4 regions of the Pseudomonas sp. MC6 genome follow, and region 1 is predicted to be linked to each of the others. Evidence: riboswitches for the same ligand, from Rfam matches in the RefSeq annotation. Region 1 holds a riboswitch; each other region holds the start of a gene.
The links. Region 1 has a riboswitch for cobalamin ahead of ACOYXE_RS05920 (CbtB domain-containing protein). Riboswitches for the same ligand answer to the same signal wherever they lie in the genome.
Positions count from the first base shown of each region.

Region 1 (7,222 bases):
GCCCGGCAGCCATTCAAGGTTGCCGTGCTTGCCGACGTGGATCACGCCGTGCGCGCCGTAGGTATTGCGCAGCCAGAAATAGAACGCCAGATACGCGTGCGGCGGCACCAGATCCGGGTCGTGATAGACCGCACTCGGGTCAACCTGATAACCGCGCGCCGGTTGAATGCCGACGAAGGTCAGGCCGAAGCGCAGACCGGCAATCATCATCCGCCCGTCGCGGCACATTGGATCGTTTTGCGGCGCGCCCCAGCGCTCGATCACTGCGGTTCGATTGGCCTCGGGCAGCGCGTTGAACATCGTCAGGTAAGCGTCCATCGCCAAGCTTTGCTGGCAGGGCCGCAGGTCAATCGTGTCGAGATCGTTGCTGACGCCGCCGAGCAATTGCTGGATCAACTCGGTGCCGCTATTCGGCAGCTCTGCCGTGATCGGATAACCCTCAGCCTGCAACGCGCGAAGAATATTCAGCGCCGCCGCCGGCGTGTCGAGGCCGACGCCGTTGCCGATGCGTCCGTCACGGGTCGGGTAATTGGCGAGAATCAGCGCGATGCGTTTTTCGCCATTCGGCACCCGCGCCAGATCGATCCAGCGCCGCGCCAGTTCGGCGACAAAATCCATGCGTTCGGGTTGCGCACGATAGCAGACCACATCGGACTGACTGCGCTCACTGCGCCAGGCCAGATCCTTGAAGCTGATCGGCCGGCTGATGATGCGCCCGTCGAGTTCCGGCAAGGCAATGTGCATGGCCAGATCGCGCGGGCCGAGGCCTTGCTCGCTGTCGCGCCAGCCGGGCTCGTTGTCCTGCGCGCAGATCGCCTGGATCACCGGAATATTGCGGCGAAACGGCCGCAGATGCGGCGCTTCGGGGCTGGACTGAGCGAATCCGGTGGTGTTGAGAATCACCCCCGCCTCGACTTCATCCAGCCAATCCTCGACCACCGCCAGGCAGCCGGGTTCTTTCAGACTGGCCACGGCGATCGGCAGCGGATTCAACCCCGCTGCCTGCAAGCGCTGGCAGAACACATCGATGAACGCGGTGTTCGCCGCTTGCAAATGCGAGCGGTAAAACAGCACCGCCGCCACCGGGTTTTCCGGCAGCCATTCGGCTTGCCAGTCACTCAGTGCGGCGCTGGTTTTATTCGGGTGGTAAATCGCCGTGCGCGGCAGGGTCTGCGGTTCTTCCCAGGCGTAATCGCGGGAGAGCCAACGGCTGGCCAGACAGCGGAAGAAATCCAGCGCATTGCCCATGCCGCCCTGACGCAGGAATTGCCAGAGCCGGTCGCGTTCCTCGGCGTTGACGGTGCTCAAGTCGCTGAGTTCCGGATCGGGACGGTCATCGCCCGGTACCAGAATCAACTGCACACCACGCTCGGACAGCTCGACCAGCCGCTCGACACCATAGCGCCAATAGGCAATGCCGCCATGCAGCGAAATCAGAATCACCTTGGCGTGGCGCAGCACTTCATCGACGTACAGATCGACCGAGGCGTGATTCTGCACCTGCATCGGATTGGCCAGACGCAGGCTCGGATAATCTTCCGGCAACTGCTGCGCGGCTTCGGCGAGCAGCGCCAGGCTGGAGTCGCCGCTGCACAGGATCACCAGCTCGGCGGGGGTTTGTCCAAGGTCGGCAATGTTGTCATCCGAGACGAATCCGCCGGGCTGAGTCCTGAGCAGGTGCATGGTTTAAACGCTGAGCGCAGCGCGCAGTTGCGCTTCGAGTTGGGCGGCGTCGAGTTCCTGACCGATCAACACCAGACGCGTGACGCGCGCTTCATCGGCGCCCCACTGACGGTCGAAGTGCTTGTCGAAACGCGTGCCGACGCCTTGAATCAGCAAGCGCATTGGCTTGTTCGGGATGGCGGCGAAACCTTTGACACGGAGGATGCCGTGCTTGACCACCAGTTGCGTCAGGGCGTCGAGCAGCAGGCTTTCATCGGCTTGCGGCAGTTCGATGGAGATCGAATCGAAGGCGTCGTGATCGTGGTCATCGTGGTCGTCATCGCCTTCACCGTGGTGATGATCATGGTGGCTGTGGCGACTGTCGATGTGTTCTTCGGAACCGGCGCCAAGGCCGATCAGCACGTCCAGCGGCAGACGGCCGTTGCTGGCTTCGATGATTTTCACCGCCGGTGGCAGCTCTTCGGCGACTTCAGCGCGCACGCGAGCGAGATCTTCCGGACTGGTCTGGTCGGCCTTGTTGAGAATGACGAGGTCGGCGCTGGCCAGTTGGTCAGCGAACAGTTCGTGCAGCGGCGATTCGTGATCGAGATTCGGATCGAGTTTGCGCTGGGCGTCGACCTGATCCGGGAACGCGGCGAAGGTGCCAGCGGCTACGGCCGGGCTGTCGACCACGGTGATCACCGCGTCAACGGTGCAGGCGCTGCGGATTTCCGGCCACTGGAACGCTTGCACCAGTGGTTTTGGCAGGGCCAGGCCCGAGGTTTCGATGAGGATGTGGTCGAGGTCGCCGCGACGCGCGACCAGTTCGCGCATCACCGGGAAGAATTCTTCCTGAACGGTGCAGCACAGGCAGCCGTTGGCCAGTTCGTAAACGCGGCCGGTGGCTTCTTCTTCGGTGCAGCCGATGGTGCATTGCTTGAGGATTTCACCGTCGATGCCCAACTCGCCAAACTCATTGACGATCACCGCGATACGACGGCCCTGCGCGTTGTCGAGCATGTGCCGCAGCAATGTGGTCTTGCCCGAGCCGAGGAAGCCGGTGACGATGGTGACGGGAAGTTTGGCCAGTGTTTTCATCGGTATGCCCTTTGGCAAGCGGCGGGCATACGGGACGAGAACCGGCAACGCACGTGCGCGCCCGGAGAGTTCGCCACCGGATCACCCCGCCCGGTTGAATTGAGAATCTGTGACGAGGCAGGTCTCCTGGCTGACGGCGTTCAGGCGCTGGGCCTGGCGTTGGCTGCGCCTTCCCGCGGGCTCATCGATTGAGCTGGCAGTGGCGTGGCAGCGAACATCACCGTTCACAGTTGCGGGGGCAGCCGCGGCATTGACCGCGTTCCCTTCTTAGCTTCGGCAACGGCCGAAGAACCTCGAATGCGCAAGGCTACGCATGGCTTGCTTATGGGTCAATGTTTGGATTGGGGGCATATCCGTTGCTGCGGTTTTGGCTGCTGGCGGTTTCGCTCTTACAGCGAGTCCCTTTTTCAAACGCCAAAAAGGAACCAAAAGGCTTTGCCCCGGCGTACGGCACTTCGCTGAGGCTCAGTGTTCCCTCGCTACGGTGTCCATCCGGGGGCATCGCCTACGGTTTGCTTCGCTGCACCTCCTCTCGATGTGTTCGACTTCGTCGAACGGCGCTGCGCGCCTAACCCCGGATGAACACCTTCGCTCGGCCTTCCGAAGGGGTAAAAGATCAAAAACCAAAGCCAAAGCAAGATCACAAGCCAAATCAAAAGCCCCTCACCCTAGCCCTCTCCCAAAGGGAGAGGGGACTGATCGTGGTGTTTGGGAGAGATGCGCCGACTTGAAATACCGAGTCGAACTCAGATTCTGAAACAGATCAAAAGCCCCTCACCCTAGCCCTCTCCCGGAGGGAGAGGGGACTGATTGCGTGGAATGGAAGAGGTACACCGACGTGGAATACCGAGTGGAACGCACATTTTGAAGCACCTACCAATCGGCTCCCTCTCCCTCGGGAGAGGGCTGGGGTGAGGGGCAGCAACAACGCAAATCAAAAGCCGAACGCGCCCCGCTCCTCACCACTCAATAGGCCGAGTGTCAGCTCGCCTGCTCTTGATCTTGATCCACGGGCGACATCGGAAGGCTGAGTGGAGGGATTGATCCGGGCGTGGGAGCGCAGCGACCGTTTGGCGCAGCCAAACACAGCGAGAGGAGGTGCAGCGAAGCAAACCGTAGGCGCTGCGCCCGGATCGATCCCGGAGCGAAGGAACCCCGAGCCCCAGCGAGCGGGCCGAACGTCAGGGCAAGCCTTTTTGGTTACTTTTTCGGCGTCTGGAAAAAGTGACCCGCCGTAAGGGCGGAACCCTAATCAGCAACACCCGCAGCAACGGATATACACCCAAAAATTGACCAAAACCCCACCCCCATGCTCTCCTACACAACTTGTTACGGGTGCCCTTCACAGGGTGAAACGGGAAACCGGTGAATCATGTGCTTTACTCAAGCCCATGTCAGTCCGGTGCTGCCCCCGCAACGGTAAGCGAGCGAAGCGTCAAAACCACTGTGCCCGTGCGGCATGGGAAGGAGACGCTTGCAGGTCGGCCTGACACCAACCCCTCGTGAGCCCGGAGACCGGCCCGCAACACACAGCCCGCACCTTGTGCGTCGCTGAACATAACAAACCCGCGGTGGGCGGGCGCTGTTCGAACCTCTGCGAGCCCGACCCGCAGGGGTTTTCATGCGCTCGATTCACCCACTGACATTCCAGAGGGAAGCGCCATGTCGATCATCAGCAGCACCGGCAGCAACACGGACAAAATCACCAGCACCACGACTCTGAGCCAACGCCTGACCGCCGCCGTCTTCGCGTCGATCCTCGGCGCCTGCCTGGTTTATTTCGCCGGCTTCTCGCACATCGAAGCGGTGCACAACGCCGCCCACGATACCCGCCACAGCGCCGCGTTCCCGTGCCACTGAGACCTGCCGACATGATCAAGCGAATTGCGCAAACCGCAGGTTTCACCGGACTGCTGGCCGCTCTGCTCCTCACTCTGCTGCAAAGTTTCTGGGTATCGCCACTGATTCTTCAGGCCGAGACGTTCGAGAAAGCCGAACCGGTTGCCGAAGTTCACGAGCACGCCGCCGGCACCGCTGCGCACACCCACGACACTGAAGCCTGGGAGCCGGAAGACGGCTGGCAACGTGTGGTCTCGACCACGGGCGGCAATCTGGTGGTGGCTGTCGGCTTCGCCCTGATGCTCGCAGGTCTCTACACCCTGCGCGCGCCGACCAAAACCTCGCAAGGCCTGCTCTGGGGCCTGGCCGGTTACGCGACATTCGTACTGGCACCGACGATGGGCCTGCCACCTGAATTGCCGGGCACTGCCGCTGCTGATCTGGCCTCACGCCAGACGTGGTGGATCGGCACCGCCGCTTCGACCGCTGTCGGCCTGTCGTTGATCGCGTTCAGTCGTCACTGGCTGATGAAGATCCTCGGCGTGGCCATCCTCGCCGTGCCGCACGTGATCGGCGCGCCGCAACCGGAAGTGCATTCGATGCTCGCCCCCGAGGCATTGGAAGCTCAGTTCAAAATCGCTTCGCAGTTGACCAACGTGGCGTTCTGGCTGGCCTTGGGCCTGATCAGCGCCTGGTTGTTCCGCCGCAAAAGCGCTGGCCAATACCACGCATGACCGATGACAGCGCAGCGCCGACCTTTGTAGTCGGCCTGGGCTGCCAGCGCGGCTGCCCGGCCAGCACGCTGCGCGCGTTACTCGACCAAGCCTTACAGGCGCACCGCATAGAGCTTGAAACGGTCAAGGCGTTGGCCAGCATCGACCTGAAGCGCGACGAGCCGGGGCTGCAAGAACTTGCTACGCAACTCGCCCTGCCCTTGCTGTACTTCAGCAGCGAAGAACTGGCCAGTTATCAACAACGACTCAGCCACCATTCGCAAATTGCCTACGAACGCACCGGTTGCTACGGCGTGGCGGAAAGTGCAGCGTTGGCACTCGCCGAACAGCTGATTCAGGCCCCGGCAAAACTGCTGATTTCCCGGCAGAAATACGCTCAGGCCACGTTGGCATTGGCCGGCGCGGCGTAAATTCCCGATAATCCCCACCATTGATCATGAGCGTTGTTCATCTGCAACGCGGTCGTGCCCTCTTTTACTCAGGATTTAACGATGACCGTTTACTTCATCGGCGCCGGCCCCGGCGACCCGGAACTGATCACCGTCAAAGGCCAGCGGCTGATCCGCAGTTGCCCGGTGATTATCTACGCAGGTTCCCTGGTGCCCGCGGCGGTGCTCGCCGGCCATCAAGCCGAAACGGTGGTCAACAGCGCTGAATTGCATCTGGAACAGATCATCGAATTGATCAAAACCGCGCATGCCCAAGGTCAGGATGTGGCGCGGGTGCACTCCGGCGACCCGAGTCTGTACGGTGCGATTGGTGAGCAGATTCGTTACCTGCGTGAGCTGAATATTCCGTTCGAGATCATTCCCGGCGTGACCGCGACCGCCGCGTGTGCGGCGTTGCTGGGTGCGGAACTGACCCTGCCGGACGTGTCGCAAAGCGTGATTCTGACCCGTTACGCCGACAAGACCGCCATGCCGGCAGGCGAAGAACTCGGCAGTCTGGCGCAGCACGGCGCGACCATGGCGATTCATCTGGGGGTCAACCATCTGGAGAAGATTCTGGCGGAGCTGTTGCCGCATTACGGCGCGGATTGCCCGATCGCGGTGATTCACCGGGCGACGTGGCCGGATCAGGATTGGGTGGTCGGGACGCTGGCGGATATCGCCGGAAAGGTCGAGGCCAAAGGGTTTCGGCGTACGGCGTTGATTCTGGTTGGGCGCGTTTTGGGCAGTGAGGTGTTTAGCGAGTCATCGCTGTATCGCGCTGGGCATGCGCATTTGTACAGACCGTGAAATGGAACGCGGAGCGTCCCGGGCTGCATTCCCACGCAGAGCGTGGGAACGATCTTTTGCTTCACCCATAAAAAAACGGCGCTCACGGGGCGCCGTTTTTCATGTCCGCAGCGAACACCTTAGTAGTAGGCGTTTTCTTTCTGCGTGTGGTCGGTCACGTCGCGAACACCCTTCAGCTCAGGGATGCGCTCGAGCAAGGTGCGCTCGATGCCTTCCTTCAAGGTCACGTCCGCCTGGCCGCAGCCCTGGCAACCGCCACCGAACTGCAGAACGGCGATGCCGTCTTCAACCACATCGATCAGGCTGACCTGACCGCCGTGGCTGGCCAGCCCCGGGTTGATTTCGGTTTGCAGGTAGTAGTTGATGCGCTCGTTGACCGGGCTGTCGGCGTTGACCATCGGTACTTTGGCGTTTGGCGCCTTGATGGTCAGTTGGCCGCCCATGCGGTCGGTGGCGTAGTCGACAACGGCGTCGTCGAGAAACGCTTCGCTGAAGTGGTCGATATAGGCGGTGAAGCTTTTCAGCCCCAGCGCGGTGTCTTCAGGTTTTTCTTCGCCCGGCTTGCAGTAGGCAATGCAGGTTTCGGCGTACTGGGTGCCAGGCTGGGTGATGAAGACGCGGATGCCGATGCCCGGGGTGTTCTGCTTGGAG
Region 1 covers NZ_CP186504.1:1,287,089-1,294,310, reverse strand. The annotation lists gene cobN (cobaltochelatase subunit CobN) at 1-1,683, opposite strand, end outside; gene cobW (cobalamin biosynthesis protein CobW) at 1,687-2,760, opposite strand; cobalamin riboswitch at 2,860-3,071, opposite strand; cobalamin riboswitch at 4,077-4,298, shown strand; gene ACOYXE_RS05920 (CbtB domain-containing protein) at 4,423-4,620, shown strand; gene ACOYXE_RS05915 (CbtA family protein) at 4,632-5,333, shown strand; gene ACOYXE_RS05910 (cobalamin biosynthesis protein) at 5,330-5,743, shown strand; gene cobM (precorrin-4 C(11)-methyltransferase) at 5,825-6,571, shown strand; gene nfuA (Fe-S biogenesis protein NfuA) at 6,691-7,222, opposite strand, start outside.

Region 2 (7,222 bases), 1.9 Mb from region 1:
ACGCAACACGATCAGCCCGACTTGATGGGCATGCGGCGCCAGACTCAGTTGTGGCGTGTTATCCATGAAAGCTTCATCGACCACCAGCCAGCCACCGCGCCGGGCGAGCCGCGCATGCCAGTCGAGCAATCGCGCCGGGGTCAGGCTCAGGCCGGTCGGGTTGTTCGGGTTGACCACCACCAGCACGTCGAGGCTGTCGAGAAAGAATTCGACTTCCTGCTCCAGCACTTCGCGCACGATGTAACCGCTGCGCCGCCAAGCTTCGGCGTGTTCGGCATAACACGGCGACAACACACCGACCTTGCCGGCCCGACGCAAACGCGGCAGCAACTGAATGGCCATCTGCGAACCGGCCACCGGCAGCACTTGCGCGGCACCGTAGTAATCGCACGCAGCTTGCTCCAGGCCGTCGTCGGTTTCCGGCAGGCGCGCCCAGGCGCGCAGCGGGATTTCCGGGATCGGAAATGGCCATGGCGCGAGGCCGCTGGACAGGTCGAGCCAGTCCGCCTCGGCAATGCCGTAATCGTGTGCAGCCTTGCGCAGCCGGCCACCGTGCTCAAGCATAGAATTCAGCCCCCACGCAGAGAATCAGCAGCCATAACCATACCCCGCGCTGGACCAATTGCCAGCCACGGTCAATGGAATCTGCATCGGCGGGAACGCCTTCACCCAGTTGCGGACGGTCGTGAAGTTCGCCGTGGTAAATCGCCGGCCCACCTAATTCCACGCCCAGCGCACCGGCGCCAGCCGCCATCACCGGGCCAGCGTTGGGGCTGTCCCACTTCGGCGCCTGGGTGCGCCAGCACTTCAGTGCAAGTCGGGTTTTGCCCAACAGTGCGTAGGTCAATGCCACCAGACGCGCAGGAATGTAGTTCAACACGTCGTCGATTTTCGCCGCCGCCCAGCCGAAACGTTCGAAGCGTTCGTTGCGATAGCCCCACATCGCATCGAGCGTGTTGCTCAAGCGATAGAGGACCACGCCCGGCGCACCGGCCACGACAAACCAGAACAGCGCGGCAAACACCGCATCGCTGCCGTTTTCCAGCACCGACTCAGTGGCAGCCCGAGCGACGGCAGTGCTATCGAGCTCATCGGTCTGGCGGCTGACCAGATAGCCGACACGCTTGCGCGCCTCTTCCAGATCATCTGCGCGCAAAGCAGCGGCCACCGGCGCCACATGCTCGCCGAGGCTGCGCATGCCGAGGGCGCAATACAATGCAAGAATCTCGACGACCCAGCCCACGTACGGTGCCCAGGAAAATGCGGTGGCGAGCAAGGTCAGCGGCAGCACCGCGATCACCCACGCGGTGACGCCGTGGCTGCGCCAGCCCCGGCCACCGGCGTTGAAACGTTGCTCGATGCGCCCGGCAAAATTGCCGAAAGCCACCAGCGGATGCCAGCGTTTCGGTTCACCGAGCAGCGCATCCAGCGCCACCGCGGCGACACTCAACAACGCCACACTCATTGACTCACTCCCCAATAATTTTCGTACAGCAACTCATTGAGCGGACGCGCCTGCGCCCACCCTTCGAGTACCAGCATCGGCGCCGGATAGAATTCCTTGACCGGGCCCAGACATAAAACAGCGAGAGGCTTGGCGCCTTCGGGCAACTTCAACAGGTCAGCGAGTGCCTGTGGCTCGAATAGTGAAACCCAGCCCATGCCCAGGCCTTCGGCGCGCGAGGCCAGCCACAGATTCTGGATCGCGCAGGACAGCGAGGCCATGTCCATTTCCGGCAGCGTGCGACGACCGAAAATGTGCTTTTCGCGATCGTCCATCAACGCGGCGACCAGCACTTCGGCGCACTCATGGATACCCTCGACCTTGAGTTTCATGAACTCGTCGCTGCGCTCGCCGAGGGCTTCGGCGGTGCGGATGCGTTCTTCTTCGACGAGGTTCTGGATCTGCCCGCGTAAAGTTCGGTCGCTGATGCGAATGAAGCGCCAAGGCTGCATCAGGCCGACGCTTGGGGCCTGGTGGGCGGCTTCCAAAAGTCGGCGCAACAGCTCCGGCTCGACGCTGCCGCCGGTGAAATGGCGCATGTCGCGGCGCTCGGCGATGGCTCTATAAACCGCTTCGCGCTCGGCTTCGGAAAATGTGTTGTCGGTCATGGCCTCTTCGCGAGCAAGCTCGCTCCCACATTGGACGGGGTGCTTGCTCAAGAAACGCAATCCCCTGTGGGAGCGAGCTTGCTCGCGAAGGCGGCCTCACGGTCTGGCGCAAACAATGCGGCAATCGCATTCGGATTCGAGGGAAAATAGAAGTGCACATAAGAGGCCGTCATCCGCCCTTCCCGATAAACCGCCTCGGCGCCACGCCCACCATTCGGGCTCAAGCCACGGGCAATCGGCGTCAGTTCGGTGGTGGTCAGGGAGTGATGATAGGTGTGACCGCGCAGCGAACCTTCCGGCAGATCCACCGCTTGCAACGCCAACGCCGCCAGACGCTTCTGCATCACCGCATCGCCCTCAAGCAGTCCGACCAGTTCGGTACGAGTGCCTTCAACGTCCGTCAAAGAGGCGAGCAAATACAACATGCCGCCACATTCAGCGAGCAACGGTTTCCCCGCCGCATGATGCGCACGAATCGCCTCAAGCATCGCGGTGTTCTGCGACAATGCAACATGGTGCAATTCCGGATAACCGCCGGGCAGATACAAGCTATCCGCCTCAGGCAAGTGCGTATCGCGGATCGGCGAGAAGAAACTCAACTCAGCGCCCATCGCACGCAGCAGATCCAGACTCGCGCCATAAGTGAAGGCAAACGCCTCATCACGCGCAACGGCAATGCGCACATCCTTCAGCAGCGGCTCGACAGCTATCACGTCAGGCGCGGCGAACTCAACCGCCGGTGGCAGCGCTACCTCGCAACTGCTGGCCAATGCATCGGCAGCGGCGTCGAGACGCACATCGAGGTCATTCAATTCGCTAGCCTGCACGAGGCCGAGGTGACGACTCGGCAATTCGATGCCAGTCTCACGCGACAACGCACCGTACCAGCGCAAACCTTCAGTCAGGCTGCCTTCGAGCAATTGCGCATGGCGCAAAGTGCCAACACGATTGGCCAGCACGCCGGCAAATGGCAAATCCGGCTGATACTTCGCCAGGCCCAGCGCCAACGCACCAAAAGTCTGCGCCATCGCCGTCCCATCAATCACGCCAAGCACCGGCACACCGAAGTGCCGCGCCAGATCGGCGCTGGACGGCGTGCCGTCAAACAGGCCCATCACGCCTTCGATCAGAATCAGATCCGCCTCGGCAGCGGCGTCCCACAACAGGCGACGACTTTCCTGCTCACCGACCATCCACATGTCCAGTTGATACACCGGCGCACCGCTGGCGCGTTCGAGGATCATCGGGTCGAGAAAGTCCGGGCCGCATTTGAACACGCGCACTTTGCGCCCCTGATTGCGATGCAAACGGGCGAGCGCGGCGGTGACGGTGGTCTTGCCCTGACCGGAAGCCGGCGCGGCGATGAGCACCGCCGGGCAGTGACGTGGTTGATTCAAAGTTCGACGCCTTTCTGCGCTTTGATGCCGGCCTGAAAGGCGTGTTTGAGCATGCCCATTTCGGTGACCGTGTCGCCCATTTCGATCATTTCCGGCTTGGCCGCGCGACCGGTGACGATCACGTGCTGCATCGGCGGACGCGCCTGCAGATCGCTGAGTACCTGATCGAGATCGAGGTAGCCGTGTTTGAGGGCGATGTTCAATTCATCGAGCACCACCAGACCGATCGACGGATCACGCAGCAGTTCGCGCGAGACTGCCCACGCGGCTTCGGCAGCGGCGATGTCGCGCTGACGATCCTGGGTTTCCCAAGTGAAGCCTTCGCCCATCACATGGAAGCGAACTTGCTCGGGGAAGCGGCGGAAAAACAGTTCTTCACCGGTGCTGTTGCGGCCCTTGATGAACTGCACCACACCGCACTGCATGCCGTGGCCCATAGCGCGGGCGAGCATGCCGAACGCCGAGCTGCTTTTGCCTTTGCCGTTGCCGGTCAGCACCAGCACCAGGCCACACTCGTCAGGCGAGTTGGCGATGCGTTCGTCGATCACGGCTTTTTTGCGTTGCATACGCGCCAGATGGCGTTCGTCGCGCTCGGGGGAATCAGTCATGGGGGAGCTCTCCGTTGAGGCTGGATAACGGCGGGCAGGCACAAGAATAGACGGCAAAAAGCCTGGCATCGCCCACCGTGATGCCGCTGGATGGATCAGGCCGGTCTCCGGGCTCATGAGCGGCGTTGGCCTGACTGCGCGCCTTCCCGCTTTGAGCAGTGGCATTCGACGCAGTGTTCACTCATTTACCGTTGCGGGGGCAGCGCCGGGATCGTGGTGGTTCTTCGTGCGAAGACAACCCTCACCGGCTTCCCTGTTTCACTCTGTCGACGCAGGTCACAGAGCACCTGAAACAAGCCGCGAAGGTTAGAGGGTTGGGGGTGGAGCGTCAATTAAAGAGGCGGCCATCGAGCGAATAACTGCCGTCGATCAATTCTCTGACGCCAATCTTGTGCCACACTGATACAAGTGATATCAAAGAGCCATGCTTTTTCCGAAACGCCCACTACAACAATAAAGGATGATGACGATGCAAGGCATGATCATCAGCAACCCGCGCCTGGAATTCCTGCGCCCGGTGCTTGAACGCTGGTTTGACTGTATCGACCGTTACAACGCCGTGCGCGGCGACAGCGACACGCCTTACTGGCATGACGAGAAAGCCAATCTCGGATTGCTCTCGGCGGCGGCGTGGATGGCCGAGCTGGTCACTTTGAACGACACTGCCACGCGCAAACAGAACGAAGAAGGCGAGCGCAATGCCCGCGCCGATCTGTTTCTCGCCGGTGCTGAGGACCGCGCTTTCATTCAGGCCACGCAACGCTGGCCAAAGGTTACCAACCTGAATCTGACCCAAGCTCTGCTGGACATCACCAACGATGCCAAACGCATCAGCTATGCCAGCGACCTCAAGCTCGGCTGCCTGTTTGTCGCGCCGCAAAAAGCCCAGCACAGCGCCAGCCCCGAAGAGTTGCAGGACATGGTCGACGATCTGCAAAAGGAACACACCTGTGCCGTCGCCTGGTATTTCCCCTACGCCTACCGCAAATTGCGCAGCGAAGCGGGCAACTATCACCCGGGCATCGCCGTGCTGTTCAAGGAAGCCCGCGGCTGAGCAGTTGAACCATCGGGCTTGCGCCCTCCTCTATGATTAGGAATGCATTCATAGGGAAGATCAGCAATGCGCAAGCCCCAGCTCGTTTTTGTCATCGCCTTCGCCGGAGGACTCGCCGCCTGCGGTGAAACCTCCAGCCTGCAAGTCTCCGACGGCACCGGCCCGTCACCGAAACTCCCCGAACCGAACAAGACCCTGATCCCGACGGTGAACATCGCCCCGGCAATCGGCTGGCCCGCAGGCGGCAAACCGACTGCGGCGGCTGGCACTCAGGTGGCAGCGTTCGCCGAAGGCCTCGATCATCCGCGCTGGCTCTATGTCTTGCCCAATGGCGATGTGCTGGTGGCGGAAACCAACGCCCCGCCAAAGCCTGATGACAGCAGTGGCATTCGCGGCTGGGTGATGAAAAAGGTCATGGGCAAGGCTGGCGCGGGCGTGCCGAGTCCGAACCGCATCACCTTGCTGCGTGACGCCGATCACGATGGCGTGGCTGAGACGCGCACGGTGTTCCTGCAGAACCTCAACTCGCCGTTCGGTATGACGCTGGTCGGCAACGATCTTTACGTCGCTGACACCGATCGCTTGCTGCGCTTCAACTACGAACCCGGCGCGACCGAAATCAAGTCGCAACCAATCAAGGTTGTCGATTTGCCCGGCGGCACGCTGAATCATCACTGGACCAAAAACGTCATCGCCAGCAAAGACGGCAGCAAGCTGTACGTCACGGTCGGCTCGAACAGCAACGTCGGCGAAAATGGTCTGGATAAGGAAGAAGGCCGCGCAGCGATCTGGGAAGTCGATCGGGCGACCGGCAATCACCGCATCTTCGCCTCGGGCATCCGCAACCCCAACGGCCTGGCCTGGGAGCCCAGCAGTGGCGCGTTGTGGACAGCCGTCAACGAGCGTGACGAAATCGGCAGTGATCTGGTGCCGGACTACATCACTTCAGTGAAGGACGGCGGATTCTATGGCTGGCCGTTCAGTTACTACGGTCAGCATGTTGATGTCCGCGTGTCGCCGCAAAACGCGGACCTGGTGGCCAAGGCCATCGCCCCGGATTACGCGGTCGGGCCGCACACCGCCTCGTTGGGCCTGAGCTTCGCCGAGGGCAACACCCTGCCGGCGCAGTTCAAGGAAGGCGCGTTCATCGGCCAGCACGGCTCATGGAACCGCAAACCGCACAGTGGCTACAAAGTGATTTTCGTGCCGTTTACCGGCGGCAAGCCGAGCGGCACACCGGTGGATGTGCTGACCGGGTTCCTCGACAAGGACGAGAATGCATTGGGCCGGCCGGTAGGCGTGGTGATTGATCAGCAGGGTGGCTTGCTGGTGGCGGATGATGTTGGCAATAAGGTGTGGCGAGTCTCAGCCACGAAGTGATGTTGAATGTGACCTGAAACAACTGTGGGAGCGAGCCTGCTCGCGAATGCGGAGTGTCAGTCTCCATTGAGTTGACTGATACACCGCTTTCGCGAGCAGGCTCGCTCCCACATTAGGATTGCTGCGATTTTTACTACGGGTTATGCGCCAGATGCTCCGGCTGCAACACCCGCTTGGCACTCAGATAAGCCTTCTGCCAATACGCCTTCGACAGGCTGTCGAGCTTGACCGTCCCGCCCGTGGCAGGCGCATGCACAAACCGCCCTTCGCCGACATAAATCCCCGCGTGACTGACCTGCGAGCCGCCATTGGTGGCGAAGAAAATCAGGTCGCCCGTCTGCAAGCCTTCCTTGCCAACATTCGGCGCCTGCATGACGATCATCTCGCGCGTGGAGCGCGGCAGCGAGATGCCTGCTGCATCACGGTAGACAAACCCGATCAGGCCGCTGCAATCAAACCCCGAATCCGGCGTGTTGCCGCCCCAGCGATAAGGCGTGCCGACCAAGCCGAGCGCGCGAAACAGCACGTCCTCAGCAGCAGGCGAAAAAGCTTGGGAGGGGCCGAACACGACCGGGGCGCGTACCACCGGCGCAGGTGGCGGCGTGCGACTGGCGCAGGCGCTGAGCAGCGCTGCGAAGAAGATCAAAGTGAGGCGTGCCGACATCGTCATA
Region 2 covers NZ_CP186504.1:3,167,389-3,174,610, forward strand. The annotation lists gene cobD (threonine-phosphate decarboxylase CobD) at 1-564, opposite strand, end outside; gene cbiB (adenosylcobinamide-phosphate synthase CbiB) at 557-1,465, opposite strand; gene bluB (5,6-dimethylbenzimidazole synthase) at 1,462-2,112, opposite strand; gene ACOYXE_RS14115 (cobyrinate a,c-diamide synthase) at 2,160-3,509, opposite strand; gene cobO (cob(I)yrinic acid a,c-diamide adenosyltransferase) at 3,506-4,117, opposite strand; cobalamin riboswitch at 4,199-4,423, opposite strand; gene ACOYXE_RS14125 (hypothetical protein) at 4,587-5,171, shown strand; gene ACOYXE_RS14130 (PQQ-dependent sugar dehydrogenase) at 5,238-6,551, shown strand; gene ACOYXE_RS14135 (C40 family peptidase) at 6,685-7,221, opposite strand.
Region 2: it holds a riboswitch for cobalamin, as region 1 does, so the genes downstream of both, cobO (cob(I)yrinic acid a,c-diamide adenosyltransferase) here and ACOYXE_RS05920 (CbtB domain-containing protein) in region 1, are expected to answer to the same signal.

Region 3 (7,222 bases), 810 kb from region 1:
TTGATCATCACGATGAGATAGAGGTTTTGGCGCCGTTCGGGCTGGAAGATCTGTTCTCGCTGGTGGTGCGGCCAACAGAGCGATTCAGAATCGAAAAACATGCCATGTTTCTGGACCGCATTCGAGCCAAAGCGTGGCGTGAGACTTGGCCCGACTTGATGTTTGTCACGGAGCGATGAGTTCCCCCCCCCGCCGGTTCTTGCCAGGTACGGCCATTCGCAGACAGCAACTTCTAAGGCTATGATCGCAACATTCCAGACTCTCCCGAACCCAACCCCATGCCCACCTCAAAAACCCGCCCTACCGCCGCCCCGCTCCTCAATCCCGGCGAATCCGTGGTCCTGTTCGACGGCGTCTGCAAACTCTGCAACGGCTGGGCACGCTTCCTGATCCGCCACGACCACCAACACCGCGTACGTCTGGCCGCCGTGCAATCCCCCGAGGGTCAGGAGCTTCTGGCATGGGCCGGCCTCCCCATCGACCAATTCGACACCATGGCCGTCATCCGCGACCGCCACTACTGGGAACGTTCCGACGCCTTCTTCGAAGTCATCCGCCAATTACCCGCCCGCTGGCAACCGTTGCAGTTGCTGCGCGTTTTCCCCCGCAGCCTGCGCGACTGGGCCTACGACCGTATCGCGCTAAACCGCTATCGCCTGTTCGGTAAATACGACACCTGCCTGCTACCCACTCCGGACCATGAACAGCGCTTCCTGAAAGCCGCAGCACCTACACCAGAAAGCTGAACAACTGCACCGGCGTCATCTTCGTGACCATCATCAGCACGATGACAAACATTCCGGCAAAACCCATCACGCCCATCCAGAACCATTTCCGGTACACGGCTTGATACTGCTCATCCAGCGCCGCGCCCACTTCGTTCGCACTCGCCGCCATCACGCACAGGCGTTTCTGCAACAGCAGCACCGGCAACCACAGCGAGCCGACGCAGAAGAAGATGATCAGCGACATCAGCACCCACTCGGTACTCATGCTCAGCCCAGAAAGCCGCATCAGCAGATAACCGGTGATGATCTGCACGAAACCGGCCGGCGTGGTGATCCACGTGTCGAAGCCGACGACCATGCGCGCGACGTGGGCGATCACTTGCGGGTTGCGCGTGCGGCTGGCGGCGATCAGGTAGAGGTAGGAGCCCATGCCGAAACCGAACAAAAAAATCGCGGCGATGATGTGCAGGTATTTCAGGCACAGGTAGAGCATGTCAGCGCTGCCCGTCCGAGAAGTTCACGACCAGACTCAGGTTGGCCGGGTCGTTGATCGCGGCCATGTACTCGGCGACGCTGATTTCGCCCACGCACGGTCGGGCGCCGGCGGCCGGTACGTAGCCCGAAGCCATTTTTGTTGCCAGGGCGACGGCGGCGCAGCTGGGGATTTCCGGGCCTTTGTCGTTCAGGGCGGTGAGTTGCGCGGTCATCGACAGCGGTTTGCCGTCAAACCCAAGGCCCCGAACGTCGATGTACATCGCGCTTTTGCCATCGCCGAAACGCTCGAAGCGCAGGCCCAGTCGATGCAGTCTGCCGGCCCACAGCGCATGGTCGCGCACCAGCCCCACCTTGAGAGCCTGCGCCAGCAAGCCGTTGGCGATGCCGCCGAGTTTCAGCCCGGCGCCGGCCTTGAACTTCAGGGTCTGCGCGCCATAACGGCTGGCGAAGATGTCCATGTCCGGGACATCGACGTTGGCCAGCAGCCGGGTGCCCATCTGCGGCATTTTGCGCAAGGTCAGGTCCAGCCAGCCGGACACTTCATGCACCTTGCCGTTCTTCAGCTGTTTGATCGGCTTGCCGGCATAGGCGAGTACGCCTTCGATGGTCGACAGCCCCGGCATTTTCGCCGATGAGGAAATGCCGTGTTCGATCGAGTCGATGCGGGAAAAGCGCTGGCGCTGTTCATCGATGATTGCCGACGACAGCGTTGGGACCGAACTGCAACCGCTGAGAATCGCCACGCCGGCCAGTTTCGCCCGCGCATCGAGCACGTCGATGCCATTGACGAAAGTTCGGCAGTCGGCCAGATCGCAGTAGTTCACGCCCGCGTCGATGCAGCTCTCGGCGACGGCATAGGATTGCCCCTGAAACGGCCCGCCGGTGTGGACGACCAACTGAATGTTCAGCGCCCGCAATGCGTCTTTGAAATCGGCGCCCATGGCATCGCCGCACCAGCCTTCGCAGACATTGCCCGATTGACCATTCAGTTCATCGACTTTGCGCTGCAATTTTTGCGGATCACGGCCGGAGAGTACCAGGCCGATCTGCGGCATCAACGCCAGATGCCGGCACACGATGCTGCCGAAATTTCCGTAACCACCGACCACCATCACCCTGAACGGCATGCAATTCTTCCCTAAGTCATTCCATCACACAGGCGTGCAGGATATAGGGCCGAACGTCGGCAAGCCATTCAGATCAAAGCGATCGCTCAGGCGTCCATAGGTGGTACTGGCAGATCCAGATTGAGGAGCACTCATCGGCAAGTTGACGAACGGTCTGTCGAATGTTCAGATGCCGGCCAGTTTCAGGTGTCCCATGCCGCCGTGCATGGGGTGAAACGGGAAACCGGTACGTTCTTTTCGAACCAGTCCGGTGCTGCCCCCGCAACGGTATGCGCGTGATGCTTTCGATACACCACTGTGGCCAGACGGCCATGGGAAGGTGAAAGCCTCGATACGCGCGAGCCCGGAGACCGGCCTGGAATTTCGTTTGGCAAAATCCTGCGGTGGGCGGGCATGGGCCGGTATTGGCTGTGCGCGATGCCTTCTCTTGCATGCTCTTCTGCGAAGATCCTTTTCGAGAAGACAATGATTCGACCTTTCAACACTTCTGCTCCAACCCTTTTGTGCGGCTGCCTGTTCAGCCCACTGCTGCTGGCCGACGACGCGCCGCTGGAACTCAATCAGCAAATCGTTTCTGCACCGTCGGTGGAGTCCACCACTGTCGCCGAGATGGCGAAGTTCGGCAGCAAGGTCGAGATCGTCAGCCGCGAGCAGATCGAACGCGCCGGCCCCAGCGCCGATGTCAGCCGCGTCATGCAGATGTTCATTCCCGGCTTGTACGTAGCGCCGAAAAACGGCCCGTTCGACTACGGCACCTATTCGCTGCTCGGCGGGCGCAACGACGACACGCTGATCCTGCTCGACGGCGTTCGATTGAACAATCGCCTGTACGGCGGCCTCTATCTGGACACCCTGCCGGCCAACGCTATCGAGCGCATCGAAGTGCTCAAGGGTGGCCAGAGTCTGTTGTTCGGCACTCAGGCCGTTTCCGGCGTGATCAACATCGTCACCCGCAGCCCGCAATCGCGCAAAACCTCTGGCGAAGTGAATCTGGGCGCCGACAGTTTCGGCGGCACCACCGAAGACGCGCGCGTCGAGAACATCTTCACGAACGGTTTCGGCGATCTCGGTCTGCTGGCGTATGTCAGCCACAACGTTTCCGACGGTTACCAGCCCTATCGCAACCGCGACATGAAAAACATCAGCGAGAAGCGCCGCGCCTACGAAGTCACCACGTTTGGCGGCAAGGCCATTCAGTCGTTCGGCGAGGATGCGCGGCTGGAACTGTTCTACCAATACGCCGACGCCAACCTCGACTTCGCCCGCCCGGTCGACAACCACAACACCACCAACGACCGCGTGCAACAGATCGCCACGGCGACCTTCGAGCAGACCATCAATGAGCGCCTGAGCTACTTTGTCAAAGGGCATATCAACGACTGGGACACGCGCTACACGCGGGTCAACAACGTCGTCGGCGGTGGCACCAAAGTCATTAACCACAACGACTATTGGGGCTTCACCGATTGGGGTGTGCAGGCCGAAGGCAAGGCTGAACTGCCCGGCGGCCATGTGCTGGTGTTCGGCACCGACAACCAGTGGTTCAAGGGCCAGGACGATGTGCTGATCATCGACAACGACAAGGCTGAAGCCCATGCGTTCTACACGCAATTGCGCCCGCAGATCGACGCCCTGCCCGACTGGCACCCGAGCATCGGCGTGCGTCATGAAGCCATGAGCGGCGGCGACAGTGCCACGGTCGGCATGCTCACTTCGCTGTACGATCTGAATGACAACTGGTCGGTGCGCGGTCAGTACGGCAGCGCTTACAAACTGCCGAACGCCGAGCAACTGTTCGTCAACGAACCGGGCGACGAGATCGGCAACCGTAATCTCAAACCGGAAAAAAGCCGCAACGTTGAACTCGGTGTCGACTACAAAGGCTTCTTGCTCGATCGCGAATTCAGCGCCAGCGTGACCCTGTTCAAACGCAAGATCGACGACTTGATCACCCTCGACGGCATTCAGTGGGTCAACGGTGAAGGCACGATCCAGATGCGCGGTTTCGAGGCCGACGCCAAACTGGCGCTCAACGATCAGTGGAGCCTGCAAGCGGACATGACGCGCAACCTCACCGAGTCGCGCACCGGTGTGACGATCAACGACATTCCAAGCTTTTTCGCCCGCTCGCGGGTGGGTTATGAATCGGAAAACCGCCTGTGGGGTGCCGGCGCTGCGATGCGCTACATTCGCGACATCAAAAGCTCGAAGCAAGTCGAATACGGCAACTATTCAGTGGTCGACGCCGACGCTTATCGCTACCTCGACAACGTCCACCAACACCGCGTAAGCGTGCTGGTAGAGAACCTGTTCGGCCGTGATTACGTCACCAGCCGTTCGAGCAACGTCGATAACCTCGGCCGGCCGTTCACCACCGAAGTGCGCTACACGTACCGCTTCTGATGAGTGAAATCACAACCGTCGACGGCGTCGACACGCACCCGGACTGGTCGCACGTGCCCGAGCATGCGCGCCATGTGTTCCTCTGCACCGGCCCGCGCTGCACCCAGCGCGGCGCCTTGCAGTTATGGAAAACCCTGCGTCGGCATTTGCTGGCGCACGATCGCATCGAGACGCCAGGCGGCGTCTTGCTGACCCGCACGCACTGCCAGTTTCCGTGCAATCTGGGGCCGATTGTGACGGTGTACCCGGAACGCTGCTGGTATGGCGTGCACAGCCATGAAGATGTGCAGCGGCTGGTCGAGGGGCATCTGGTGGGCGGTGAAATTGTCGCGGATTTGCTGATCAAGGCGCGGGGATGAGATCGATTATGTTGGCGCTTGGCGCCCTGCTCTGCTCAACGCCAGTGCTCGCCGACAGTTTCAGCAATTGCGCCGAGGACTGGCACTTTGCGACAACACCACCCTCGCGAATTGTTGCGCTCAACCAGCATGCGGCCGACATTGTGTTGGCGTTGGGCGCGGGGTCATCGTTGGTCGGGGTCGCCTATCTGGATGACAACGATGCCGGTCAGCGGCAAGCCGATTATTTCGGCGTGCCGGTAATCGCGCGGCAGTACCCGGCCAGCGAAGTGCTTTACGCTGCGAAGCCGGATCTGGTGATCGGCGGTTTTGCCACGGCGTTCGGCGACGGGGTGACCTCACGCTCGGGACTGGCGCGCAATGGCGTGGGTTCGTATCTGCTGGAATCTGCCTGCAACGGGCACTCGCTGGACTATTTCGCGCATGTACGCCATGACCTGCTGACGCTGGGCAAGCTGCTGCACCAGCCGCAAAAAGCCCAAGCGTTGATCGACTCCATGGAAAAGGACCTTGCCAGCGCCCGAGCCTTGGCCGGTGCCGGTAAACCGTTGTCCGTGTTCTATCTCGACAGCGAAGTCAAAGGCCTCGACAGCGAAGGTCAACGCGGGTTTGTCACCCCGCTGCTGGCGGCTGCCGGGGCACGCAATGTGTTCGCCGACATCAACCTCTATCGAGTCACCGTCAACAGCGAAACCCTGCTGGCCAGCGACCCGGACGTAATCCTGCTGGCCGACGCCGAATGGTCGCCCGCCAGGCGCAAACGCTATCTGCTGACCCACGACCCGGTGTTGTCGCAACTGCGCGCGGTGCGCGAGAACCGCATCATCGAGATCCCTTTCACCCACCTGCTGCCGACTTTCAACAGCGGCCGCGTAGCCTTGCAACTGACGCGGCAGCTCAATGCACTGAAGAAAAATAAATGAACCCGTCGCACCGCACGCCACCTAACGAACAGACCATCAGGAGGTAGCCAATGCAAATCGAAACCGTGTGGATCGTACTGGCGGCAGTTCTTCTGCTAATCGAACTCTGGGCCATCAATCGGGTGCGCAAGAGTGAGGGGAAATCGAGCAACAAAGGTGTATGGATTGTGCTGATCGTGTTTGTGCCGCTGTTCGGCTTGATTGCCTGGGCGTTGGCGGGGCCCAAGCATGTCAGTCATAACGCGTCGTCGTAACCTGATTCATTCGCTGTCGTGCGGGGCTTGCCACCGGCAGCGCCCCGCTGTTCAAGCTCGATTTAACTGGCGGGCACCAGCGGCGGCATCTCCTCCATCTGCGCCAGCGGCACTTCACTGCTGCCGGGGGTCAGAATGACCTTGCGGCAGTTTTCCTCTTTCTTGTCAAAGATCTTGTAACCCTCGGCGGCCTGCTCAAGGGACAGTCGATGAGTGATGATCGCTTCGGGTTGCAATGCGCCGGTTTCGATGTAGCCGAGCAACTCGGGCAAGTAGCGCTGCACATGGGTCTGGCCCATTTTGAACGTTAGTCCTTTGTCGAAGGCATCGCCAAACAGAAAGCCGTGGATGAAGCCCGAATACACACCCGGCACGCTCACTACCCCACCTCGACGCACGGCAGCAATGCACTGGCGCAACGCTTTGCCGCTGCTGCCTTCTAGCTTGAGGGTGGCGAGGATCGTTTCGGTGGTGCTGCCCTTGGCTTCAAACCCTACGGCATCAATTACTGCATCGACGCCACGACTGCCCGGAGTCTGGCGAATGATGGTATCTGCCGGGTCATCGTCGTCATCGAAGTTGATCGGTATCACGCCGTAGGTGCGTTGCGCGTAGTCAAGCCGATATGGGTGGTGATCGACCATGAAAATGCGCTCGGCGCCGAGCATTTTCGCGCATGCCGCGCTGAGCAGGCCAACCGGTCCGGCACCATAAATCGCAATGCTTGAACCCTGACCGATGCCAGTATTGGTCACGGCTTGCCAGGCGGTTGGCAGAATGTCCGAAAGGAACAACACCTTCTCGTCCGAGAGTGTCCCCGGCACTTTGAACGGCCCCATATTGGCCTTCGGCACCCGCACCAGTTCCGCTTGGCCTCCAGGGATTCCACCGTACAGACGGCTATAGCCAAACAGCGCGGCGGGTGGCGGGATG
Region 3 covers NZ_CP186504.1:2,093,761-2,100,982, forward strand. The annotation lists gene ACOYXE_RS09390 (nucleotidyltransferase family protein) at 1-179, shown strand, start outside; gene ACOYXE_RS09395 (thiol-disulfide oxidoreductase DCC family protein) at 279-746, shown strand; gene ACOYXE_RS09400 (DUF2269 family protein) at 730-1,221, opposite strand; gene ACOYXE_RS09405 (saccharopine dehydrogenase family protein) at 1,223-2,350, opposite strand; cobalamin riboswitch at 2,518-2,723, shown strand; gene ACOYXE_RS09410 (TonB-dependent receptor plug domain-containing protein) at 2,816-4,753, shown strand; gene ACOYXE_RS09415 ((2Fe-2S) ferredoxin domain-containing protein) at 4,753-5,112, shown strand; gene ACOYXE_RS09420 (ABC transporter substrate-binding protein) at 5,109-6,035, shown strand; gene ACOYXE_RS09425 (PLD nuclease N-terminal domain-containing protein) at 6,086-6,289, shown strand; gene ACOYXE_RS09430 (zinc-dependent alcohol dehydrogenase) at 6,352-7,222, opposite strand, start outside.
Region 3: it holds a riboswitch for cobalamin, as region 1 does, so the genes downstream of both, ACOYXE_RS09410 (TonB-dependent receptor plug domain-containing protein) here and ACOYXE_RS05920 (CbtB domain-containing protein) in region 1, are expected to answer to the same signal.

Region 4 (7,222 bases), 1.1 Mb from region 1:
ATGTGCACCCGCTGCCGCTCGCCGCCGGACAGACTGCGCCAGAGACGCGTGCGCAGGTGCATGGCGTCAACGTCGTGCAGCGCCTGCTGAACAATCGCGTCGTCCGCCGCCGACCATGGTTGCAGCGCCGACAGCCAAGGCGTGCGCCCCAACGCCACCGCATCGAACACGCGAATGCCGTCGTCGGTGTCGGCCTGTTGTTCGACCACCGCAAGCTTTTGCGCAATGCTGCGCCGGGCCATTTTGCCCAAGCGCTGACCTTCGAGCAGGACCTCGCCAGCGCTCGGTTCGCGCAGCCCGGCCAGCAGTTTAAGCAGGGTGGATTTGCCGGATCCATTCGGCCCGACGATGCCCAGGGTTTCGCCACGCTGAACCTCAAGGCTGACACCGTTGAGCAACTCGGCGCCGCGCACTTTGAAGCTCAGACCAGAACAACTCAAAACACTGCTCATCGCGCCGATCTCCGACCCACCAGAATCAGGGCAAACACCGGCGCGCCGACCAGCGCGGTAATCACCCCGACCGGAATCACCTGGCCCTTGATCAAGGTGCGCGACAACACATCGGCAGCAATCAGAAACACCGCGCCGCCCAACGCACTGGCCGGCAGCAAACGTGCATGCCCGGTGCCGAGCAACAGCCGTGCGGCGTGGGGAATCACCAACCCGACAAAACCGATCGAACCGACAATCGACACCATCACCGCCGTCACCAGCGCCGCGCAGCCAATCAACAAAATCTGCACACGTCGCACCGGAATGCCGAGGGATGCCGCCGAATCCGCACCAAAGGTAAACGCATCCAGCGCGCGACGATGCCACAGGCACACGACCAAACCGAACACGGCCACCGGCACCGCCAGCCATACCGACGGCCAGCGCACGCCGCCAAGATTGCCCAGCAGCCAGAACATGATCCCGCGTGCCTGCTCGGAACTGGCCGAGCGGGTGATCAGAAACGCCGTGAGCGCGTTGAACAGCTGCGAGCCGGCGATCCCGGCAAGAATGATCTGCCCGGTGCCGCTGGCCGAACCGCTGACCCGCGCCAGCAGAATCACCAACACGAACGCCGTGACCGCGCCGGCGAAGGCACCGACTGACAGCGAGATCATCCCTGCGCCAACACCGAGCAGCGCCACCATCACCGCTCCGGTCGAGGCGCCGGCAGAAATCCCCAGCAGATACGGATCGGCCAACGGGTTGCGCAACAGCGACTGCAAAATCACCCCGCACGTCGCCAGACCGGCACCGCACGCGGCCGCGACCAGTGCGCGGGTCAGGCGGTAGTTCCAGACGATGCCTTCATCGATAGGATCCAGCGCGTACCCGGCGCCGCACAATTTGTTCGCCAGTACTTGCATCACCACGCTAGGTTCAATCGACGTCTCACCAATGGCCACGCCAGCAACCACTGCAATCAACAGCGTCGCCAGGGCCAGTAACGTGCGGATCAGGCTGGCACTCATTGCGACAGGTCATAGCCGTTGATGGCCGTGGCCAGTTGCTCGATGCCGTCGAACATGCGCAGGCTCGCCTGCATGGCCATGGCGTCGAGAATGATGATGCGGTTGTGTTTCACCGCGTCCATGTTGCGTGTCACCGGGTCGCTGCGCAGGAAGGCGAGTTTCTTTTCATAGTCGTCAGCGGGGAAGCGCCGACGGTCCATGCGCGCGATGACGAGGAAGGTCGGATTGGCTTTGGCGATGGTTTCCCAGCCGACCGTTGGCCACTCTTCATCGGACGCCACCACGTTACGCACGCCGAGGGTGCTGAGCATGAAATCGGGAACGCCTTTGTGCCCGGCCACGAACGGCTCGATGTCCATTTGTGCACTGGAAAACCAGACCAGCGCGCTGGCGTCCTTCAGCTGTTTGCCTTGGGCGGTGGCAATCGATTTGGCGAGGCTGGCCTTGAGCTCGTCGTTAAGTTGCTGGCCATGCTCCTGAACATCGAAGATCTGCGCCAGTTGGCTCACGCTTTTGTAAATCGTCTCGATGCGAAACGGCGCCAGTCGCGTGCCATCGGCGCCGACGAGGTTGTCCTTGGCCTCACAATCGGAGGGCAGCAGGTAGGTCGGAATCTTAAGTTCATGAAACTGCTCGCGGGTGCCCACCGCACCTTGTGGGCCGACCATCCACTCCAGTTCAACGGCAACCAGTTCCGGGCGCTTGCCGATCACCGATTCGAAACTCGGCTCGTTGTCGGCCAGGCGCTGGATCTTGTCGTCCTGCGCTTTGTACTTGGCCAGCACATTGTTGAACCACAGTGAGGTGCCGACGACTTTATCGCTCAGGCCCATGGCGTAGAGCATTTCCGTGCCGGCCTGGCCGATGGTCACGGTGCGCATCGGTGCGTGCTGGAAGGTCAGGGTGCTGCCGCAGTTGTCGATCGTCAGTGGATAGGCCGTCGGGGCCGCCTGCGCCATGGCGTAAAGGCTCAGGCCGGTAATGAGGGTGGCGATGCGGGGCAGCAGCATGGGGCAGTCTCCGAGGGAACCGTACGGGGAGCGGGAGAGTACGGATCGGAAACACATCTTCGAACGCAGTCAGGGCAACCGCGCAAGGCCGGGCAGCAAACAAAGACGCGCACGGCACGATGTCCTTCCCGGACACCCCGCCGGTTAGTAGTCACTGTGCCGGCAGGTCTCCTGACTGATGCGTCATCGCCTGGCTCCGGCCTTCCCGGGGTTCACCCAGTGGCAGTCGTGGAGCAGGCTCGGCACCTACAGTTGCGGGGGCAGTTCCGATCAATGCTGTGCAAGCACCTCGGATTCCCTGTTAGTCCCGTTCGGGAACCAGCGGCGGCATGTTAGTCGATCGAGCCGCTGAAGGGGAGACGAATCTGTCGTGGCGCGGATTAGTGCTGGCTCATCAAACCGTGCAATACGCCCAAACGCAGACCCGGTTCGGAGGGCACCATCTGCGCGATGCCGAACACTTTGAACGCCGCCAGCATCAGCACCAGACCACCGGGCAGAATGCTCTGGCGGTGCGCTTGCAGACCGGTCAGTTTCAGTTGCTGGACGTTGTTCACTTTCAACAGCAGCAGCGACAGGCGTAGTAGCCCGCCGTAGGTGATGCCGTCCTGGCCGAAGTCATTCAGGTGGTTGGCCTTGAGCACTTTGGCGAGCATGCGCGCAGTGCCGGAAGAGCCGATGGTTTGCTGCCAACCCTGAGCACGGTAACGCCGGGCAACTTTTTCAAACTGCAGGATGGCGAAGCGTTCGGCTTCCTGCAGCGCGCCGGCGGACACATCGCCGCCGCGAAAAAAGCGCGTGCTCAAGGTGCCGCTGCCGATGGCGATGCTTTCGGTGAGCAACGGTTGCGCACCCTGACCGAGGATCAGCTCTGTGGAGCCACCGCCGATGTCGACCACCAGGCGCAGGTCTTCAGCGCTTGGCAAGGCATGGGTCACGCCGGCGTAGACCAGCCGCGCCTCTTCATGGCCGCAGATGACGTCGATGGGAAACCCCAGATGCCGCTCGGCACTGGCCAGAAACAGTTGCGAGTTGTCCGCCTCACGCACCGCGCTGGTCGCCACCGCACGGACTCGGCCGGCCTCGAAGCCGCGCAGCTTCTTGCCGAACCGCGCCAACGCCTGCCAGCCGCGATCCAGTGCCAACGCGTCCAGCGCGCCACCGTCAAATCCTTCGGCGAGGCGCACCGGCTCACGCAGGGTTTTCACCTCCTGAATCTGCAAGCCCTTTCGACTGCGCACCGACTGGCCGATCATCAGGCGAAAGGCATTCGAACCCAGGTCGATGGCGGCAAACAGCGAGGCGTCGTCTTTCATGGGAATCCTTGCAGAGCTTCCGTCGGGAGGCGCGAGACGGTTTGCGAGGATTCTGCCGTGATCTTGATGACATCCTGATGACGGGGCAGGGGCGGTTCAGTGAATGTGTGGCTGTCATGACACTGTCATTATCCGGCGTTTATGCTGAGGCCAATACATCGCGTGTTCTTAAAGTTTTTGCTGCCATTTTTGGCAGCTTTTTTTTGCCCAAAATTCAGCGAAATCCCTGTAGGAGCTGCCGAAGGCTGCGATTTTTTGACTTTGTTTTTGGAGAGCAAGATCAAAAGATCGCAGCCTTCGGCAGCTCCTCCAAGGGTCGTATTTGCAATTTTTAATAGAGGTTGGCTAATATACGATCCATATACACATCGTATCGGATTCATATATGGGTATCGTAAAGATTTCAGAGGACATGCACGAGAACCTGCGGATCTCCAGCAACGCCCTCAGCCGCTCGATCAACGCGCAGGCTGAACACTGGATGCGCATCGGCATGCTCGCCGAACTGCACCCCAACCTCGACCACAGCGCCATTTGCCGCTTGCTGATCCGCGCCGAACAGAACGGTGGGCTGGATTTGCAACAACTGACTCAGGAAGCCGTCAGCGCATGAGAAACCAGATCAAGATCAACACCCCGGCCGACATCGCTCAATCGCGCGCTGCCGGCAAACTCGCCGCCGAAGTACTGGCAATGCTGGTGCCCCATGTGAAGGCGGGCGTGACCACCGATCAGCTCGATCAACTGTGCAATGACTACATCGTCAAGGTGCAGAAAGCCGTGCCGGCCAACGTTGGCTATCACGGCTTTCCGAAAACCGTCTGCGCGTCGGTCAATGACGTGGTCTGCCATGGCATTCCGTCGGGCACACCGTTGAAGGATGGCGACATCGTCAATCTCGATATCGCGGTGATCAAGGATGGCTGGTTCGGCGACACCAGCCGCATGTACGTGGTCGGCGAGGCGACACCTGAGGCGCAGCATCTGATCAAGACTACCTATGACGCCATGTGCGCGGGGATTCGCGTGGTCAAGCCAGGCGCCACCTTGGGCGATATCGGCCACGCGATCCAGACGTTGGCGGAGAAGGAAGGCTTCAGCGTGGTGCGCGAGTATTGCGGGCACGGGATCGGCAAGGTCTATCACGATGAGCCGCAGATTCTGCATTACGGCTTTCCCGATCAGGGCATGAAGCTTAAGGCGGGGATGATTTTTACCGTAGAGCCGATGCTCAATGCCGGCAAGCGTCATGTGAAGAACATGCCGGATGGCTGGACGGTGCTGACCAAGGACGGCTCGTTGTCGGCGCAGTGGGAGCATATGGTGGCGGTGACGGAGACGGGGTTTGAGATCTTGACCGCGTGGCCGGATGAGATTGAAGGCTACCGCGCTATTGTCTGATACCGCGTCGACTGGTTCCCTTACCCTAGCCCTCTCCCAGAGGGAGAGGGGACTGACCGGGTTGATTGGACAAGTTACACCGACCTGAGAATGCAGCGTCGAACTCAGGTTTTGAACAACATGGAGATCGGCTCCCTTTCTCCCTCGCCCCCTGGGGGAGAGGGCTGGGGTGAGGGGGTAAATCTCACAGGCAACACGCTATCAGTGAGCGCCGGCAGCCTTGTTCAGGTCGCTTTCGGTCCATTCGGTGTAGACGCAGGCGTCGGCAGTGGCCCAGCGCACTTGCACTGGGTCGCCAGCCTCGAGCGGCATGCCCGCCGCCGACAGTGCTTTCACCGTCATCGACGTGCCGCCCGAGGTGACTACGCTGCAGGTCTGGCTCTCACCCAGAAACAACACCTCCACGACCTTCGCTGAAACCTCATTCCAGCCCGACGGCAGCGGTTCGCTGATTGCTTGCGCCACGCTCAAAGCCAGTGCCTTTTCCGGCCGCACCATCAACAAAACATCTTGATCGGTGTGCAGCCCAGCGGTCAGTCGAATCGACAATGACTGGCCTTCAAACGAAGCCGCCGCATTGCCCTGCGCCTTGAGCTTGAGGAAGTTCGAATTGCCCAGAAACGACGCCACAAACGCATTCGGCGGATTCTGATAAAGGTCATAACCGCTGCCCAATCCAACAATCTTGCCGTGACTGAAAATCGCAATGCGCTGCGACAAACGCATGGCTTCTTCCTGGTCGTGGGTTACGTAAACAATGGTGATGCCCAGACGACGATGCAATTGGCGCAATTCATCCTGCAGATCTTCCCGCAGCTTTTTATCCAACGCGCCGAGCGGTTCGTCCATCAACAGAATGCGTGGCTCATAAACCAGCGCCCGGGCGATGGCGACACGTTGCTGCTGACCACCAGACAATTGCGAAGGGCGGCGATGAGCGAACTGCTCAAGCTGCACCAGTTTCAACATTGCATCGACACGCTTGTCGCGCTCAGCCGCCGCGAGTTTGCGAATCGCCAACGGGAAGGCGATGTTGTCGCGCACCGACAGATGCGGGAACAGCGAATAACGCTGGAACACCATGCCGATATCGCGCTTGTGCGGCGGCACATTGACCAGCGATTGACCGTTGACGAGGATCTCGCCGCTGCTCGGTGTTTCGAACCCGGCGAGCATCGACAGCGTGGTGCTTTTGCCCGAGCCGCTGGAGCCGAGGAAGGTCAGGAACTCGCCGTCCTTGATGTCCAGCGAGATGTTGTCGACGGCGGCAAAATCACCGTAGTGCTTGTTCAGGTTGCGCAGGCTGACCAGGGGTTTGTCGTTCTGCTGGGAAGCGTCTTTGATCACGGCACTCATGTCGTACTCCTGGGCGCTCAGGCGCTGATTTCGTTGCGCCGGCGCAATGCGGCGGCGATGACCATGACCAAAACAGACAAGCCGATCAGCAGCGTCGAGGCGACGGCGATCACTGGCGTCAGGTCTTGGCGCAGGGTGGTCCACATTTTCACGGGAAGGGTTTGCAGGGTCGGGCTGGCCATCATCACGCTGAGCACCACTTCGTCCCACGAAACGAGGAAGGCGAAGAGGGCGCCGGCGACCATGCCCGGACGAATCGCCGGAAAGGTCACTTTGAATACCGCTTGCAGGCGTGAAGCACCGCAGATCACCGCGGCGTCTTCAATCGACTGGTCGAACAGCTTCAGCGAGTTGATGATCGAGATGATGGTGAACGGCAACGCGACGATCACATGGCTGACGACGAAGGCGAACATCGTCCCGGTGTAACCGAGCTTGAGGAACAGCGCGTACACCGCCACGGCGATGATCACCAGCGGCACGATCATCGGCAGGGTGAACAGACCGTAGAGCATTTCCCGACCGGGAAAGCGTCCGCGCACCAGCGCAAACGCCGTCGGCAAACCAAGGGCCACGGCAAAGATCGTCGTCAGCACAGCAACCTTGAGGCTCGCCGCTGCAGCGTTCATCCAGTCCGGGTTGGAGAAGAACTGGCCGTACCATTTCAGCGTCCA
Region 4 covers NZ_CP186504.1:2,370,078-2,377,299, reverse strand. The annotation lists gene ACOYXE_RS10515 (ABC transporter ATP-binding protein) at 1-452, opposite strand, end outside; gene ACOYXE_RS10510 (FecCD family ABC transporter permease) at 449-1,453, opposite strand; gene ACOYXE_RS10505 (ABC transporter substrate-binding protein) at 1,462-2,475, opposite strand; cobalamin riboswitch at 2,620-2,813, opposite strand; gene ACOYXE_RS10500 (Ppx/GppA phosphatase family protein) at 2,856-3,791, opposite strand; gene ACOYXE_RS10495 (ParD-like family protein) at 4,177-4,404, shown strand; gene map (type I methionyl aminopeptidase) at 4,401-5,192, shown strand; gene ACOYXE_RS10485 (ABC transporter ATP-binding protein) at 5,394-6,548, opposite strand; gene ACOYXE_RS10480 (ABC transporter permease) at 6,566-7,222, opposite strand, start outside.
Region 4: it holds a riboswitch for cobalamin, as region 1 does, so the genes downstream of both, ACOYXE_RS10505 (ABC transporter substrate-binding protein) here and ACOYXE_RS05920 (CbtB domain-containing protein) in region 1, are expected to answer to the same signal.